DNA from 4 places in the Brevibacillus sp. DP1.3A genome. Region 4 is predicted to be linked to each of the others. Evidence: riboswitches for the same ligand, from Rfam matches in the RefSeq annotation. Region 4 holds a riboswitch; each other region holds the start of a gene.
The links. Region 4 has a riboswitch for cyclic di-AMP ahead of HP399_RS29135 (quaternary amine ABC transporter ATP-binding protein). Riboswitches for the same ligand answer to the same signal wherever they lie in the genome.
Positions count from the first base shown of each region.

Region 1: another riboswitch for cyclic di-AMP. It lies ahead of HP399_RS15270 (CAP domain-containing protein); the one in region 4 lies ahead of HP399_RS29135 (quaternary amine ABC transporter ATP-binding protein).
Region 2: another riboswitch for cyclic di-AMP. It lies ahead of HP399_RS25990 (C40 family peptidase); the one in region 4 lies ahead of HP399_RS29135 (quaternary amine ABC transporter ATP-binding protein).
Region 3: another riboswitch for cyclic di-AMP. It lies ahead of HP399_RS27970 (CAP domain-containing protein); the one in region 4 lies ahead of HP399_RS29135 (quaternary amine ABC transporter ATP-binding protein).

Region 1 covers NZ_CP085876.1:3,262,158-3,266,887, reverse strand. The annotation lists gene HP399_RS15295 (catalase) at 1-631, opposite strand, end outside; gene HP399_RS15290 (2-phosphosulfolactate phosphatase) at 712-1,452, opposite strand; gene HP399_RS15285 (hypothetical protein) at 1,567-2,013, shown strand; gene HP399_RS15280 (cold-shock protein) at 2,180-2,383, opposite strand; gene HP399_RS15275 (rhodanese-like domain-containing protein) at 2,809-3,153, shown strand; cyclic di-AMP (ydaO/yuaA leader) riboswitch at 3,238-3,394, shown strand; gene HP399_RS15270 (CAP domain-containing protein) at 3,402-4,118, shown strand; gene HP399_RS15265 (hypothetical protein) at 4,183-4,338, opposite strand; gene HP399_RS15260 (homoserine dehydrogenase) at 4,440-4,730, opposite strand, start outside.
Region 2 covers NZ_CP085876.1:5,639,349-5,644,078, reverse strand. The annotation lists gene HP399_RS26005 (cytochrome P450) at 1-180, shown strand, start outside; gene HP399_RS26000 (sensor histidine kinase) at 371-1,756, opposite strand; gene HP399_RS25995 (response regulator transcription factor) at 1,757-2,476, opposite strand; gene HP399_RS25990 (C40 family peptidase) at 2,691-3,212, opposite strand; cyclic di-AMP (ydaO/yuaA leader) riboswitch at 3,217-3,356, opposite strand; gene HP399_RS25985 (LiaF transmembrane domain-containing protein) at 3,676-4,077, shown strand; gene HP399_RS25980 (PspA/IM30 family protein) at 4,162-4,730, shown strand, end outside.
Region 3 covers NZ_CP085876.1:6,065,316-6,070,045, forward strand. The annotation lists gene HP399_RS27955 (helix-turn-helix domain-containing protein) at 1-32, opposite strand, end outside; gene HP399_RS27960 (ABC transporter substrate-binding protein) at 183-1,187, opposite strand; gene HP399_RS27965 (hypothetical protein) at 1,411-1,740, opposite strand; cyclic di-AMP (ydaO/yuaA leader) riboswitch at 1,849-2,006, shown strand; gene HP399_RS27970 (CAP domain-containing protein) at 2,014-2,589, shown strand; gene HP399_RS27975 (hypothetical protein) at 2,715-3,362, opposite strand; gene HP399_RS27980 (sensor histidine kinase) at 3,484-4,575, opposite strand; gene vanT (serine racemase VanT catalytic subunit) at 4,618-4,730, opposite strand, start outside.
Region 4 covers NZ_CP085876.1:6,293,159-6,297,888, forward strand. The annotation lists gene HP399_RS29130 (ABC transporter permease) at 1-757, opposite strand, end outside; gene HP399_RS29135 (quaternary amine ABC transporter ATP-binding protein) at 741-1,967, opposite strand; cyclic di-AMP (ydaO/yuaA leader) riboswitch at 2,361-2,507, opposite strand; gene HP399_RS29140 (cation transporter) at 3,264-3,464, opposite strand; gene HP399_RS29145 (heavy metal translocating P-type ATPase) at 3,529-4,730, opposite strand, start outside.

The DNA.
Region 1 (4,730 bases), 3.0 Mb from region 4:
CGCCAGAGCCTTGCATTTGCCGATAGTTCGCTGGTATTCCCCACGGGGAGAACAAAAACGTGATCATATGCATGGCCTCAGGCGTGTTCGAGATAAAGTCAAAGATCCGTTCCACGTCTTGAATGTTTGTGACAGGATCAGGCTTGAACGCATGTACAAGATCAGGAAACTTCATGGCATCCCGAATGAAAAAAACTTTGAGGTTATTGCCAACCAGATCCCAGTTCCCGTCCTCTGTATAAAACTTCACCGCAAACCCACGGGGATCGCGCAATGTCTCGGGTGAATGTGTGCCATGAATAACCGTAGAAAACCGTACAAACACAGGCGTTTTTTGCCCCCGCTCCGAAAACAGCTTCGCCCTCGTATACGTAGAAATCGGCTCATCTCCTACGGTTCCATACGCTTCAAAATAGCCATGTGCTCCTGCACCTCGGCTATGCACGACACGCTCAGGTGTTTTCTCCCGATCAAAATGTGTGATTTTTTCCAGAAAGTCGTAATTCTCCAGGACGGTTGGCCCGCGATTTCCAACGGTCCGCAGGTTCTGGTTGTCTGTAATCGGATGGCCTTGGCGATTCGTCAGGATATTTTCTTCTGACTGGTAAATGGACTTGCTGTTGTCATCCATATGAATCCTCCCTGTCCAGTTTTTCTCATGTGTGGTTCATAACCATGGTTACCGAATGAGGGATTCTTTATGCGAAAAGACTAAATAGCTTCGTAAGCAAAATCATCGTTAAGCACGGGAACCGTGTAACTCTGATTCCATTCCGCTGCAAGTGCGACATCTTCCGGGTACCCCATGTTGATCAGTTCTTGGCCGGAAGCACATTTCTGCAAGTAAGCGGGAAGATGATCTTTGGCCGATCGGAAGGCTGCCACCGCCATTTCGGCCTCTGGTGACAATCGATATCCCTCCAATCCGTAAAGCAGCGCACCTGCCGCAATCATATCCTCAATAGCCGGCCGCAATGCTCCATTTCCCCACCGTTCGCCGCAAGCGATGACCGTTACGGTTCCTTTCTGCTGCTGTATGTATCTGGCGACGGATGGTGCATTTCGCAAGCACGCAGCGATTACCTTCGCATCAGTTTTCTTTGCCAACACGGTACAGGTCGATCCGTTTGGCGAGGGTAACACCATTCTACTTCCCATCGGAACCGTTTTCAGACAGACGGGTGAAAGTGAGATTGGTTCTCCGCGTTTTCCAGCGAGCAGCGCTGTTTTTTGTTTAGCGAATGCTACGGCTGACTCATCCTTTACCTGATAAGGATAGACGATGCCTCCACGTCCCGTTACGATATCGACACACGTGCTGAAGGAGAGCACATCGATAATGACGATTGTATCCGATGCTGCACCGACCTGTTCCACTCCTTCGTATCCCCAATCAAATCGTGCCGTATAGTCTAGTTGTTTGCATACAGGCGTTTCTCCCAAAACCTCCACCATCCTCTATCAAAAATAGTTACTCGTCCCCTTACGTTCGCCGTTACAAATCAAGGCAAGAAACAATATCGTATTATTGTCCCACTAGTTTACACAAGAATGGAGTGAACATGGATGTCTGAAATCGAATACGACGACGATCAAGGTGTTACGGAAAAAAGAAGTCACAGACGCCCAAAAAGAAATACTGTGAGAACGACTGGTATTTTGCAAAACAACCTCGCTGTTGCTCTCACTGCTCACCTCGACCTGGTAAATCTGAACACAGAAGAAGTTGAAGTACGTGTGCAAGTATTGAACTGGGGTAACGCAGTTACGCAAACGAATCCAGTTAGCACCTTGCTTGACATCACGCAATTTATCCCTGCGAATACTCGCACTGCTTTCAATGCGCTGGTCCCCGCTTCTTTCCACTATGAAGTTCGCCTTACCGTAGCAGAAAACAACAGAAATGTCCTTCTCACCACTTATGGCCGTACTTCCATCGGCGGCGGTCAAGTGGTCGGTCTTTCAGTTCTTGACAGTCAATTCCAAACTGTCGAAATCGAAACTTGTATTTAACTATTTTGTAGGAAGAAAATGAGGAATTATGGTGGGACGCCATAGTTCCTTTTTTAAACCATTCGCATGCAGGAAAAGGCGCTGGGGACTATCCCAACGCCTTTTTACTTTTATGACCACGACAAAAAAACTGCCCTCGAAAGGACAGTTTCTTTTAAAAGGAGACTTACAGTTTTACTACGTTCTCAGCTTGTGGGCCACGGTTGCCTTGAACGATGTTGAATTGAACTTTTTGACCTTCGTCCAAAGTTTTGAAACCGTCACCTTGGATTGCGCTGAAGTGTACGAATACATCGTCTCCGCCTTCTACTTGAATGAAACCGAAACCTTTTTCTGCGTTAAACCATTTTACTGTTCCGTTCGTTTGCATTTAAAAAAACCTCCAAAAATTCAATTTGAATATGCTAGTCATATTTACCGAAGCAAATAAAGCTCACATATCATGAAGAAATACCAAATCATGTGCAATGATACGCCTTCATGATATGTGAATTTTACCTACTCAGCAAATATGCGAATGTCATAGGACGGAACTGCAAAATAAAAAACAAAACCTTTTGAAAACCTAAAACAATGAAAGCCCTTCCTCTCTTCCATCCTTGCGGCTCCGATGACCGCGCCAGTGTGAATCGGGGATTCAAAAATGTTATCCATCAGCATACACCTCGATGAATTTTAGGTATCAATTTTTCAAGTAGCAACCTCATTCTACCATGGTTGTCCAATAAAAGCAACCGTTCACCCTTATACTGGAGATGGCGGTACTCTGTTACAATAGCATTGGGAGGGATTTCATTGCAAAATCATACTTTGACAACCATTCAATTATCCGAATTGCTTCAAAAGAAAGTGCCCGTACTTTTATTGGACGTACGCGACGCCGAAAAATTTATTTCTGGCAGCCTCGTTCATGAAAACGCATCGACACGTAACGCCCCCTATCTTCTAATGAAGGAACAGGACAAGCCATTCGATGAAGAAACCGAGAAACTTGCGCAAAATATGCAAATTGTTACTGTATGTACAACAGGTAACAAAGCGCAAAAAGCTGCCGCTCTTCTTCGTGAGCATGGTTTTCAAGCAAATGCATTGGAAGGCGGTTTAACCGCATGGAAGGAACAATCAAACGAATCGAAATGAGCCTTATTTAACAACGCTTCTAGCTATTTGCCATATATTACTCCTTTATTTCGATTGGGATTGTCTGATATCGTTGTTCATGCCAAACGAAATAAGCCGAGACTTCCTCTTGAAAAGGAAGTGCGGGGGACTTTTTTGTGGATGAGATATGCCACATTGGGGTGAATCGCCGAACTGGCGTAGGGTTGTTTCCTCAATCCGAATCCGACAACTAACCTCGTAGGCAAAAAAAAGGAGAGATTTGTTTAATGAAACGTTTTGGTTCTGTTACAATCGCGATGACTCTTGGTCTGGGCTTGGCTTTGACAGGGTTTGCTACTTCTGCTTCGGCTGCTTCTAATTGCCCTGTTCCTGGCGGACAATTCCAATATTATATGCCACAATTCCAAAAAGCTCCAAATTCCCAGCAATTTTGGAACTTCTTTCAACAAAAACAAGGCTTTGCCCCTGGACAACAAATGCCAGTACAACAGCCAATGACACCGATGCAACCTGCAAAGCCGGTGCAACAAACACCAGTTCAAGCTGCCCCAGCGCAGCCTAGCAAAAACGTCGCTCAGCCTGCCGCTCCAGCAACTCAAGTGGAACAAGGAAAAACGGGTGATTTTGCGAAACAAGTCGCGGATTTGGTGAACCAAGAACGTGCAAAAGCAGGTCTCAAGCCTGTTCAAATGGATGCAGCACTGTCCAAAGTAGCGTTGGCAAAAGCACAAGATATGTCTTCTAACAACTATTTTGACCACAACAGCCCAACGTACGGTTCCCCATTTGAAATGATGAAGCAGTATGGCATTCAGTACTCGACTGCAGGTGAGAATATCGCCATGGGTCAACAGAGTCCACAAGAAGTTATGCAACAATGGATGAACAGTGAAGGCCACCGCCAAAACATTATGAACCCTGCGTTCACAAAAATTGGTGTAGGCTTCACAAATGGCTACTGGGTACAAGAATTTATCGGATAAAAAGCATTGCACGAAACGAAAAGCCGGTGTCTCTTAATCGAGACCCGGCTTTTTCGTGTAGGCATTATTCCTGTTGTGCTTCGGATGCCTGCTTTTTGGGGGTGCAACAGCAGCTATCCTGCTCATTTACCAAAGCGACATTCTTTTGATTCATTTTTTGCTTGGTTGGGTAAGCAGATACTTGCTGCAGCTCGGCATTGACATCAGACGATTGGTTCATCCGTATGGCCCCCTTGCCGTTTTTTTGTGGTGCACCCCTAGTATGCTCGCGGTTGTAAACGACTCATTCCTAAGGAACACTGGAAGCACATGCAAATGAGCCTATCTGCTAATGATATGTTCAAGGTCTTTTAAGGCAGCCGCTGCTGCCGCAACAGGATCTGATTTTCCTCCAACGACGAATAAATCCCCCATGACATCTGTTTCAACCCGTATGGCTTTTGTCGTACCTGATACAGATGCAAATGGATGAGTATGATCCACTGCACAAAGCTCCACTGCTACCGAAAGTGTACCATTTGCTTCCTTTTGGATACTTCCGATCAGCTTGGGGATCTTCGTATGCTTTTTCCACGTCTCGATTTGTAACGAGGTTATTTCGCGAATACTTGC
Region 2 (4,730 bases), 650 kb from region 4:
GGTGGGCCGCGTGTTTGTATTGGGAATAACTTTGCTTTGATGGAGGCGGCTTTGCTATTGGCGACGATCGCACAGCGATATCGACTACGTCTGGCTGAACCGAATCAGGCAGTGGAGCCCGAGCCGTTGGTCACCTTGCGTCCCAAAAACGGACTGCCGATGCGTTTGGAGAAGAGATAGAAAAAAATGGAAATGGAGGGCAAAAAAAGAGGCATCTTATCACTACGGTTTCGCCGATTGTGTCAGATACCGAACTGGGGGTTATTTATCACTGAAAGCAACATGCTTACAAAAATTATTTTACTAGTAAAATATAAAGAAATAATTAAGTGGGAATAAATCTATATAAAGTAAGGGTAGCTTGTGAAAGCTACCCGTGGAAGAAGGGGATGGTGAAGGAGAAACTGCTTCCCATTCCCAATTCACTGTTTACCATCAGATCTCCGCCGTGAAGCCGGACGATGCTCTTGCAAATCGTTAAGCCTAAGCCTGTACCGCCACTGTTGCGATTTCGTGATTTTTCCGCCCGATAAAACTTGGTGAAAATCTTCGGCAAGTCTTCGGAGGCGATTCCTTCTCCTTTGTCGATCACAGTAAAAAGGACATGTCCTTCTCGCTGATCACAAGTAAGGTAAATGGAGCCATCTGGTTTATTGTAGTGAATGGCGTTGTTCAACAAGTTTTCCATGACACGTCGCAGCTTGGTCTCATCCGCTTCGATGTGTAATTCATTGGAAATACGCAGCTTCCATTGAAAGGTGAGGCCTGCCTCTTTGATTCTTGGCAAATAGTCCTCAATAATTCCTCTCAAGAAGCTTTTGACATGAATGCGGTTAATATTGAGTCGGACTTCGGAGCTTTGGGCGGTGAAGTCCTGCAACTCATCTAGCAGCTTTTCCAAGTCAGTCGTTTTTAACTCGATTTTGCTCATCTGTTTCTGTATTTTGGTCATATCCGTCACACGACCGGAGCCGATATATGACGCATACCCTTTGATCGTGGTGAGAGGCGTGCGGAAGTCGTGGGCGATCGAAGCAATCATTTCGGCCTGTCTTTCTTCCGCTAAGCGAAGCTCATCAACCATATCCCCGAAATATCGAAAGAGTTGGCCAAACTCATCATGCGATCGATACGTAAATGTCACTAACCGTTTCCCTTCCTGGATTTCTTGGGTGACGCGCGATAATTCGTTCACGGGCCGTAGTATCCAGCGAACGAACAAAGCGAGTAGAACCAATCCCACCAGACTAATGCTTCCGTAAATAAACCAAAGCATCATGGAAACCCCTGTCGTAGCCATTATGTCGTAATCATCTGTGTAGAAATAAACAACGATCTCCCCTGTACGCGGTGGCTCCTGCTGAAAATGGTACTCAGCTACCACTTTGAGGTCATTTTGCTTGGCAGAATCGCCACGGTTTGATGAGGAGGGAGAAGGCATTTTCAAATTATAGGCGCGTGATGTTTTGCTGTAGATGGTGTTTCCATTGGCATCCTTCACGAGCATGCGGTACATCACGTCGTCTGGCAACTGCTTTTCAAGCTCCAATCGTTCGATTGGGTCCTTGAAATTACTGACGAGAAGCAATTGATTGAGCATGACCTTCTCTGCGGCTTCCTTCTCAGCCTGGTACTGATTATGCCGATCATTTTTGAGTTGAGCGACAATAATGTCTTGAAAAACGAATTTAAACAACAAGATGTTTAGTGTGATCAAGGAAATGAAGGAGAGAAAAATTTTATTACGTAAGCTCATTTAAAGCTTCTCCCCGATAAATACGTAGCCTGTCCCCCATTGTGTTTTAATGAACTGACGCTCTGTTTCCAGCTTTTCACGGAGGTTTTTGATATGGACGGTCACTGTATTGAGCGAGCCATAACCATATCCCCAGACGCGGTCGTAGATTTGCTCTCTTGTAAAGACGATGCCCGCATTTTCTGCGAGGAATGTGAGCAGTTGAAATTCTTTGGTAGAGAGCTCAATTTTTTGATTACATACATAAACGGAATACGTTTCTTTATGAATTTCTAGGTCCTTGAATTTCAAAACTGTAATCGGAGAAGAGGCTGTTTCCTTCTCAGGCTGCTCCTCAGTATGCTTGCGAATGCGCTCATAACGACGCAGGTGGGCACGAATGCGAGCGAGCAGTTCTTCTGTATCAAAAGGCTTCGTAATGTAATCGTCTGCGCCAATTTCAAAGCCGACTACCTTATCTACCGCTTTTCCTTTTGCACTGAGAAACAGTATAGGCAAATCCCATTCACGGCGAATTTGAGAACAGAGCTCGTAGCCACTCATGTTGGGCATCATAATATCCAAAAGGATCAGATTGGGTCGCTCTCCTTGGCTGAGCAGGGAGAGTGCATCTTCTCCACTCTCTGCGGAGGAAACGGTGAAGCCCTCGTTCTCCAAAATGTCTTCTAGCAGTTCAATAATCTCCAGATTGTCATCGACAATTAAAATGTGATCTTTCACCGGAACAACCCCCAGTTACTTCTATTAATAAGGAATACCATTCAAAGAATGGGTCTTGTCTATCATAACATGCTTTGACCTGATCAGGGGAAGAAACCCCGTAAGTTATTAAGTTGTTCTAATATATGAGGGTACCTCTTTAGACCAGGTACTAAATTCCGTCAGAAAAAGCCAGAGACGTAGTGTCCCTGGCTTTTATTATTTTGCCGAACGACTATTTTTGAGCTGGTTTTTCCGGCAACGATGCAGCTTGCACCGCTTTTTCCTTTTTCGGAGTTTCTGCTTTCGCTAGAACAGGAACGCTGAGACGCTTGGCGCCTACATAACGCTTGCTCCAGTAGTATGGATCGCTCAACTTGGTGTTGACGACTCCACGACCAGATTCCGAGTGCACGAATGTGCCGTCTCCAATGTAGATACCCACGTGAGAAATGCTGCGACCGTTCGTATTGAAGAATACGAGATCGCCTGGCTGCAAATCTTTTCTGGCTACCTCTGTACCTAATGCGTACTGGGAAGCAGAATTGTGAGGCAGGTCTACACCTAACGCATCAAATACGTAGCGCGTGAAACCGGAGCAGTCAAAGCCCTTTTTGGACGAGCCGGAAGATTTGTAAGGGGTACCGTACAAGTCGCTGACTACTTCATTGAGAGTATTCTCCTCAGCAGCCTGTGCAGCGCCTGCCCCCATAGCAAGCATTCCAGCCATAAATAAAGATAAAACCACCTTGCGCAAAAGAAACTGCTCCCTTCGTGAGCCTACGAGGTTAGCTGAAGGGTTCGGTCGAAAGGACGCCCTAGGCTGCTAGGAGTAGCAACCATTCACCCCAAAAACGTGGTTCCCCCGTTTCCGCCAAGCGGAATTCGGCTATTTTTCGATGTTTTTTTACACGCACTCTTACGAAGATTCTACGCCAGTCCTTCTTTTCCTTCTTTTTCATCTGCTTGTTCACATATTCGTCACAAAAATACCGTCAAATGCTGTAACGTTTTCGTTCAACAGTGCAAGACGCCTTTCGACGCGCGCTTGTTCTGCCTTGCGGGACAGCTTGTCCGATTAGGGCAGGAAATTGTCTCCGTCCAAGGACGGAGGGAAAAACCAACCGCACGCCCGTTATGGGAAGCCTATACCGAGGGCTACAATAAGGGCATAACGTTCCACAAGCACCACATGCAAAACGAATGGAGGTAAACGAGTAATGAGCGAACGGTCTGGCAAAGTTCTACTCGGGCTGGTTCTGCTGCTAGTCGGTGGGTTGGTTCTTCTAGATCTGGTGGGTATCGATATCGGAGACTTGCTCGGGTTCATCATTCCCGGTGTGATCATGATATACGGTGCCAAAAAGATTATGGGACAAACCGGTTCACGCTTTTGGGGAATCCTAGTCTTCCTATTCGGGTTCCTGATGTTGATTGGCAAGCTTGACCTACTATTTCACGCACTTCTGGCCATTGGGGTGATTTATCTGGGATATCGCTTACTGCGTCCCAGTCAAGAACCTAAACAAGCTCCACCTGCTTGGGAGCGTGAATGGGCCCAAAAAGTATTAAAAGAAGATACGCTAGACGCTTGGGAGAGAAACGTAACCAAACGGCCATAACCGTTTTAGTAACCGCAATAACACTGTGTCGCAAGAGTCTTTTGGATGAACAATATGATGTGATATGATGAGGAGGAAAATATAATGAGTATCTTTAAACGTTTGCGTGACCTGACAGTAGCTTCGGTAAATGATGCATTGGATTCGATGGAAGATCCGGTAGTAATGCTGAATCAATATATGCGTGACATGGAAGTAGAAATCGGACAAGTTGAAGTAGCAGTTGCCCGTCAGGTTGCACTGGAAAAGAAATTCCGCCAGCAATTGGACGAAGCCAATGCTCTGATCGAAAAACGCGATCGTCAAGTCAAGCTCGCCTTGACTGAGGGAGAAGACGAGTTGGCTCGTCGAGCACTCGCTGACAAGAAGCAGTACGAAGGCCGTGCAGCGGAATATGAAGGTCTCTACCTGTCAGCATCCGAGGCAGCTACGCAAATGCGCGAGAAGTTGGCTGAGCTGAAGGAAGAGTTCTATAAAATGCGTGCGAAAAGGTTCACACTGATGGCACGTGCACAAGTAGCTCGTACACAAAAGCAAGTCAATCAAGCAGTTGTCGGTATCGGCAATCCGTCCGCAGGCCGTGGCTTCGCCCGCATGGAAGAAAAAGTCATGCGCATGGAAGCAGAAGCGCAAATGAGTGGACAATGGCGCCA
Region 3 (4,730 bases), 230 kb from region 4:
GTCCCAGCTTGTTTGCGCTGTTCAATATCCATCGTTACTATCAACCGCCTTTTAATTGATATTCATTCTCAATGAATATAGTGTAAATCAAATCGAGCCACCCATCAACCTTCGTTGAAAAGCGGCTCTTTCTCAATTATGGCGATGAGTCCCGCCAATGAACTAATCACTCTTATTTCCTGCTAAGAAGCCAATAATCGAAGTAAATCATCCATCTTCAACCCGTTGGCCGTAATGGCTCCCGTCTGCCAATACGATCTCTCTACGGGATATACATGGCCGTTCTTAAATGCAGGAACGGTCTGCCATAACGGATCTGCCTTCATTTCCTCAAGCGCTTTCGTGTTGCTCTCATCCTCCCACGTCCCGTTGGACGGAAGCAAAATAATACGGTCCGCGTCAAGCTCCGGAATGACCTCCTTCGACAAGACGATATTGCCCTCCGTCATCGCCTCGGCGAACCTCGGCGCCTTCAGCCCAAGATCCTCATACAAGATTTGTCCGACAAACGTGTTATGAATGCCGAAAATATTAATCGATTTATCTACGACGTTCATCCGCAGAACAACAAGCTTCTCATCGCCGATCGCCGCGTTCAGCTTCGCCTTCACATCGACAATTCGGGCTTCGTAATCGGCAAGAACCTGCTCCGCCTTGTCGCTGAGACCAAGCAATTCGGCGATTAAGGTCAATGTTTTGCGCGAATCCGCAAGTACGTCGTCCGGCAAGCGGAACGTCGGCGCAACCTTGGAATAGAGCGCGTATTGTGCTACATCGACCTCTCCGGCGCCGATGATCAAGTCCGGCTCGGACACAAGCATGGCTTCGATGCTGCCGGTCACGTCGAACAACGGCACTTCCAGCTTCAAATAATCCTGCTTGCCCCACATCGGGTTATAATATTGGACAATAGGCGTTACCCCAAGCGCAACCAAATAATCTTCACGATAAAGAGCTGAGATTCGCTTTGGATTTGTCGGAATCTCTACCTCTCCGAAGCCATCGGTTACGACGCGCGTTTCCGTCTGAGGCGGAGCTTCGCTTGGCGCTGCCGTTGCCTGTGCAGGCTGATCGGTAGTCACCGTGGCCACAGCTTGATCGCCTGTCGAGCCGCAACCTGTCACCGTAATCATTGCTGCCGTTATAAGCGATATCCATCCTGTTTTCATAAATCCCGATCTTGCCATGATTAAATTCACTCCAATAAGTTTTATGTTTTGTAGCAAAACAATTCGTTGATTTGTAGTGATAATCATTATCATCTTACTTGAGTAAATTTTACCCCAAATTGGATTGCATGCTCAATACACATTCTCTACGACCAGCTTTATACAAACTCGTCACTTCCTGACTAACGAAAAACAATAAAAAAAGGAGCCTCGCATAAGAGGCCCTATCCACCTGCACTGTCTATGAGGTATGCTGAATCAGCTCGGGAAGCATTCGGAGCAGCCGCCGATCATATGCGCATCCCTTTTTCTGACTCAACTTTAACGTCAGACCCCACTTAAGCGATTGAGCGGCTAGGATTTGCGAACAGGTAAATATGCTTGGAATTTTACAGGCGACACTGTAAGCGGGATTGAACACGTTGGCCACCTCATATTCGACGACTTGGCCGAGCAGCAGGCTTGTTTCATTTACCGAGAGCCGATAGTCTTCGACTAGCAAGGAGAGCATTTCAGTAGTTGCGTGCTGAAGCGCTTGTTCGAGCGGTCTGGCGTTGCCGATGCAAGACAAGTGAGTGTCGGACTCCACCCTCTCAATAAAACAAGAGATATTCTTATTAATCCTACCAAATTTTACGGGTTTCTTTCACCGGTGAATCTCTGTTATTCTAGGTCATGCCAAACAAAACAGCCGAAACTTCCTCTCAAATGGAAGTGCGGGGGATCTTTTTTACTTGCAGATGAGAGATCTGCATGGGGTGAATCGCCAAAGTGCGTAGGGTTGTTTCCTCAATCCGAATCCGTCAACTAACCTCGTAGGCCAAAAAAAGGAGACGATGTGAATATGAAACGCCTTGGTACTATTGCAATCGCGACATTGGGATTGGGATTTGTTCTTTCCGGCTTTTCTAACACAGCTTCTGCCGCTACCACATGTCCGCAATACGGGTATCAACCATATATGCAACCTGTCCAACCGCAAATGCAAGCACCTTACGCAGCACCAGCGAATCAACAGCAGCCAGTAAAACAAGCTAACCAACAAGTGGATGCTTCCTCTGTTGGGAAGCAAGTAACTGATTTGGTAAACCAAGAGCGTGCAAAAGCAGGTCTGAAGCCAGTGGAACTGGATGCTTCCCTGAACAAAGTTGCACAAGCAAAAGCGGCTGATATGTCCAACAACAACTACTTTGACCATACAAGCCCTACGTATGGCTCTCCATTTGACATGATGAAACAATTCGGTGTATCTTCTATGACCGCGGGTGAGAACATCGCCATGGGTCAACGCACCGCTGAGGAAGTCATGAACCAATGGATGAACAGTGAAGGACACCGTCAAAACATTATGAATCCTTCCTTCACCAAAATCGGTGTAGGCTTTGTGAATGGATACTGGGTACAAGAATTCATCGGATAATGAAATTGGTTATAAATGCCGAGTCCTCTAGCGGGGACCCGGCTTTCTTGTTTTTTCCCAGCCTTGTCTGGAGTGGCATTTGAACATCTATCTCCGTGAAAAGCCAACAGCTAGCTTTATACGCTTTATTCAGATTTACTTCCCATTTCTAGTTGGTTTGTCTTTTCTTCATCCACCGATTCCGCACCTTCTCGAATTTTTTCTACAACTTCTTCAGATTTAAGTTGCTTGTGCGAAGGGAGATCTAAAAATGTAGAAGCACGTTGATCGAGCCACAAGCTTTCCTCACCTTCCCTATCAGTTGCAACGAAAATAAACCCACCTGAATAACTAAAGTACTTCATGTTTACATCTTCCCCGAGCGTATTTTTCATGTTCTCGTAAAGGTCAAACAATTCAGGGCCACTTTTTTCACCACCAGCCATGATTGGCTCTGTATCTGTTGCTATAACGATACCTTTTACTTCATTCTCCTCCATAATGAACGAAAGTTTTTCATCTGTTGAAGATAGTAGTCCTTGCATATTCGTATCGTTGTAGTTACGTATTTTATCCGCTTCTGGTAAAACAGCTCCCTGAATTGAAAAGTCTGACAGAGTTACATTCCTACTCGATTTACTTAAGGATTTGTTCTCTTGGTTGCGTGCCTGTTCCATCTTTTTATATGCATGTAGCGCTTCCTTATCCCCTTGGTTAATGGCCCCAGCCCAAGTAGCCAATGATATTCCAGCAACAATTACCGCACCAATCAATGTCCATGTGTATTTATTCATAACTCCCCCAAAGTTAATTCGTTTCGTTATAAGAATATTCTATCAAAATTTAGATTTCCATGAATTATGCAATAAAAAAATGGAGACATTGAATCGTCTCCATTTTTTTATTGCCATCATTTCATCCATACGGCAACCGCACCTCAAAACATGTACGAATCAAATCACTTTGAACAGAAATCGTTCCCCGATGCTTCTCGACGATATTTTTTGCAATAAACAGGCCGAGTCCAGTGCCTCCCCCTTGATGAGCTCGCGCTTTGTCGCCCGTAAAAAACATTTCAAAAATATGCGGCAGCGCCTCTTCAGGTATCTGGTCACCGTAATTCATGATTTGAACAACTACTTCATCGCCCTCCCGGTAGGCGTTCATATCGATAAAATGGCCATCGCCCCCGTAGCGTATCGCATTGGTCAGGATATTCTCAAATACGCGCGCCAGCAGCTCTCCATCTCCCACGATTACTAATTGAGCAGCAATCGTACATCGCGCGACCAGCTCATTTTTCTCAAAGGAAGGATACATCTCTTCATTTAACTGAACCAACAATTCACTCAAATCAATGACCTTTTGCTCGATGTTGACCATGCCGTAATTCATTCTCGTAATTTCGAACAGCTCATCAATCAGCTTTTCCAATCGTTGCGACTTGGTAAAAGCAATCGTCGCATAATGCCTCATTTGTTCTTTTGGCATCTGCTCGTCTCGTAAAACTAAATCTAAATAACCCAGTACGGATGTCAGCGGTGTGCGCAAATCGTGCGCCAGATTCAAAATAAGCTGATCCTTGCTGCTTTCGGCGAAATCTCCTCTTTCTACCGCCTTTTGCAGCATTTCACTTGCCAGATTGATATCCTTGGCGATATCTGCGAACTCATCATGGGAAGAAATATGCACATTATGCGTAAAATCTCCATTTGCCAGATAATGAATGCCTTTGGAAATCTCATGAAAATAGCCAACATACCGTTTGGTCAGGAGATAGAACAACAAGATCGCAATGGGAGCAAAAACAAGCAAAAAGAAATTGATATCTCCCATTTCCTTGATGTAACGGCGAACCAGGGCAAGCGGATCTTCGTACTTGACCTCCGTCCGATAGTAAAACTGGAGCACTTTATAGAGCAGATAGGTTACGAGACCGGCCAAAAGCATGCCAAACCCAAGAAGCTCAATCATTTTGGAACGAAAGCTATATCTCCTCTTCACCATGGAAAAAATGAACCACTCCCTATCCTCGTTTTCGTCCAGGGATCACTCATGATAGACTCTTTTAACGCGTTCTCCCAAACGGCTTACCAGCTCGTTCGTAATGGTTTTACATTGATGGGCCATTTCCTCGGCAGTGATACCCTCTTCTTGATCTC
Region 4 (4,730 bases):
CGAATCCTCTTCCTATATCCACTTGGGAAACGGCACGATATACGTCTGCACCCAAGCCTTTCGCCCCGATCATAGCCGCTATGACCACCATCGACAGGGCGAGCATGATGCACTGATTGACTCCCGCCAAGATCGTCGATTTCGCATACGGCAGTTGTACTTTCACGAGCTTTTGCCACCCAGTTGCGCCAAAGGCGTCCGCCGCTTCCTCCATTTCCGCTGGGACCTGGCGTATGCCTAAGTTCGTGAGACGCACGATTGGCGGCAAAGCAAAAATAACGGAGGCAATGACTCCCGGCACCTCGCCCAAGCCGAAGAAAAAGATCGCGGGAATCAAATAAACGAACGCTGGCATCGTCTGCATCAAATCCAGTACTGGCGTGACCAGATTGCGAAACGTATCGTGTCTCGCGCAAAGAATGCCCACTGGAACCCCGATGGCGATCGAAATCATGGTGGAAGTGAGGACGAGTCCCAATGTCTCCATCGTTTCATCCCAGTACCCCAAGTTGTGGATGAGAGAAAGTCCGATAACCGTAAAGACCATGGACGCTCTCCCTGCAAAAATCCACGCAGCAGCCCCTAGCAGCAAGATGAGAATCAGTGAAGGTATCTCTGCCAAAACCGTGGAACAGTAAGTCACCATCGTGGAAATGACGATAGACACTGGATCAAACAATACCCCTTTGTACTGGCCCAGCACCTCCACGAACCCTTCCATCCACTCGCCAATCGGTAGCTTAGGCACGACGTCCATCACTCATCACCTCTGCTCTCTGGTGCTCTTGGACATTGACTTTGCCTACCAGCCCGCCTAACACCGCTCCTTTTACGATGACACCCAACAAACGCTGCTGCTCGCCCACTACAGCAATCGGGACGTGCAGATCTGCCATCATCGGAAACAAACTGTGCAGACGTGCGTCAGGTAAAACGGTAGGGAGGTCGGTTTTCATGATCGTCTCCAGCGAATCTCCCGAACCGATCGCAAGTGATACGTCATACGCCGTAATCAAGCCGAGCAGTGTGCGCTTTTTGTCCACGACGTACAAGCTGGACACGCCGTTATCCATCATGAGTTGCAGCGCCACTCGCGCCCCTTTGTCAGGCGTGATTGCTTCTGCCCGTTTCATCACATTTTCAGCAACGAGGACCCTGGACAGGTCGGCATCCTCCACGAATTTCCGCACGAATTCATCCGCTGGGTCTGCCATGATTTCTTCCGGGCGGCCGATCTGAATGATCTGTCCGTCTTTCATAAAGGCAATCCGATCGCCCAGCCGCAACGCCTCGTGCAAGTCATGTGTAATGAACAGGATCGTCTTTTTCATCGTCATCTGAAGCTCCAGCAGCTCATCCTGCATATCTTTTCGAATGAGCGGGTCCAGTGCACTGAACGCTTCGTCCATCAAGAGAATATCTGGATTATTAGCCAACGCCCGCGCCAATCCGACCCGCTGGCGCATCCCTCCGCTCAATTGATCCGGGTACGCATTTTCCCACTCGGTTAATCCAACAAGCGCGAGTGCTTCCCGTGCTTTTTCTTGCCGGAGCCCTGGTAGTACTTGTTGAATCTCCAATCCAAACTCGACGTTTTCTCGTACCGTCCGCTGAGGAAACAGGGCGAAATTTTGGAAAACCATCCCGAGCTTCTTCCTCCGCACCTCACGTAAAGCCGTTGCCTTCATGTCCACGATCTCTTCCCCATCGATCTCGATGCTTCCGCTCGTTGGGTCAATCAGTCGATTACACAGTCGGATTAAGGTTGATTTGCCACTGCCGGACAGGCCCATGATCACGAAGATTTCACCTTCCTCGACTTCAAAACTGACCTGATTTACCCCGATAGACTGGCCCGTTTGCTTGTAAATTTGTTCTTTTGTACGTCCTTCCGCCAGCAGCTTCAAGGCCAGCTCGGGCTGCTTGCCGAACACTTTTGTCAGTTGATGGACTTTCATTTTGGGCATGGTATCCCTCATCCTTCGTTTTTTCGTAAATGTAAAAAGCCCGCGAAGTTTCCACACTCCAGCAAAACCAAGCAGGCACGCTTGATTTTTACTCGTGTTGAAAATCCGCAGGCTTACGTAATACCTGGCGTCCATTTTCAGGACGCCCTGTACTCTGTCTTCCTGATTTCGATTGTCAGCGGTTTATGTCGTACCAACTGCCTCCCAGCGATCCACATCATTTCTTTCACGACTGTATCGCGTAAGCTGCTTATCGGTATTGCCATAAAAAATAGGCCGATCCATCCTTTTTCTCCAGAACAAAGGTCCCAAAGAAAAAGCCTGCATCGGCCTATCACACGCCCGCAAGGAATCCCCTTGTTGCGCATAAAATGCCTAGACTTTATCCATCCATGACCTTCCCTGCTTTGGCCGACGAGGTTAGCTGACGGGTAGGATGGCAGAGAAGACATTTCCTCATCCCTCCTGATCACTCAGGATTAACCCCAAAAGATTGGTTCCCCCGCTTCCGAGAATCTCGGAACTAGGCCGTATGTGTTGTTTCCTATTGAATCGTGATTGTGATTTGAATTATACGCTCGCTTCCAGTTATTGTGAACGTTCGTTTAGCACGGTTTTAACCGGACTTTGTCTTTCTTTACGAATCGGATTAGATTAGCTCTCGGTTGCTCATTCGATTAAAGGAATCGTGCGTAATTCTCTCTCGCTTGTGGGGTGGGGAGGAAACAGGAGAAAACGCTCAGCTTCTTGGAACACCTGCTGGGAAGCATGTTGTGCCCGGCTCCGTGAAAAAAAGCGAAACCGCGTCCAAAGTGGTCCACTCAAGATGTGTCTCAGAGGTGGACGCTAAAGGCAGTTTCTCTTTTTTTCACTGCGCCTCGGTAGGTGTGTCCAAAGATCTTCGCTTATTTCTCCTGTTTCCTCTACGAGCTGTTGGGTTTCTACATGCTTTTTAAAGAAGCAAATCCCTTGAACGATGCTTTCAAGATGTAAAGAATAGCCGCTCGGGAAGAAGACCATTTCCAGTCCTAGCGCCTCTGGAGCCCTACCTAGCGGAGAAATGAATGGCGGGGGTTTTCAGCTTCAACCTCTGCGAATACATCTTCGAAACTCTACTTTTGAAGCGCTCCCGACATTCATTTCGTAGCGGACAGTCTAACCCCTTGCGGGGCGTAGGCCGAAGCGTAGACTGGAAATGGGCTTCTTCCCCTCCACTACAGCCACTTTTACCTCAACACAAAAAAGCTCCCGCCTCAATGAATCAGGCAGGAGCTTTGCTTTTCAAAGACACGATGATTAAACGACGTCGTAGCCTTGGTCTTCGATTGCTTCTTTTACTGCTTCGAGTGTCAATGTGCTCTCGTTGTAGGAAACATCAACCTTTTTATCTGCCAAGTGTACTTTTCCTTCTGCCCCCAGATCTTTCAATGTGTTCTCGATGCGCGCTACGCATTTGTTGCAAGACATACCTTCTACGTTCAATGTGATATTTGTCATGATCAATCTCTCCTTACATTTTATGTTGTATAGGTAAGGCGGACAAAGCCGCTTGTTACTGTTGTTACAGCTTTACTCGTTGCAGTCTCAGTGCGTTGAGTACAACGGATACGGAGCTGAAGGCCATTGCGGCACCAGCGAGCCATGGAGCGAGGAAGCCGATTGCGGCAATCGGGATGCCCAAAGTGTTGTAGGCCAATGCCCAGAACAGGTTTTGCTTGATGTTGCGAATGGTGCGTTTGCTCATCTCGATGGCGTCAGCGACACTAGTCAGTTCGCCGCGCATCAAGGTAATATCGGCTGCTTCCATAGCCACATCTGTACCTGTACCGATTGCCATACCGACGTCAGCGGTAGCAAGTGCAGGAGCATCGTTGATACCATCGCCAACCATCGCTACTTTTTTGCCTTGTTCTTGCAGTTTTTTCACTTCTGCGGCTTTGCCTTCAGGCAGGACTTCTGCGATGACGTGATCGATTCCTGCTTCACGGGCAATGGCCTCGGCAGTTTGACGGTTGTCACCGGTCATCATGATTACAGTCAATCCCATTGCTTTCATGCGCTGAACAGCTTGCTTGGAGGTTGGTTTGATCGTATCCGCTACGGCAATCAAGCCAGCGAGCTTGCCTTCGACGACTGCGAGCATCGCCGTTTTACCGGAGCGCTCCAGTGCCAGCATGGTATCAGACACTGCTTGGTACGAAATTTGATGTTTTTCCAGCAAGCGACGAGTACCGACGAGTACTTCTTTGCCAGAGACGGTTGCCTGGATACCGAAACCAGGAATGGCTTCAAAAGAACCTGTATCGGACAGGGTGATTCCTTTATCCGCAATACCGCGAACGATGGCTTGAGCCAATGGGTGCTCGGAATTTTTCTCAGCGGCACCGACCAAAGAGAGCAGCTCTTGTTCTTCGATATCAATGGCGATGACGTCTGTCAGTTCTGGCTCGCCTTTGGTTACGGTCCCTGTTTTATCGAGGACGATCGTATCCAGGTGGTGAGCCGTCTCCAGATGCTCCCCGCCTTTGAACAGGATGCCCAACTCAGCTGCGCGTCCAGAGCCAGCCATGATCGAGGTCGGTGTAGCCAAACCGAGGGCGCACGGGCAAGCGATTACGAGTACAGCAATTGCTTTTTCCAGAGCCTCACCGAAGTTGCCAGGTATAACGAAGAAGTACCAGATCAAGAAGGTAAGAATAGCAATCCCTACTACGATTGGGACAAAAATCCCGGAGATGCTGTCAGCTACGCGCTGAATCGGTG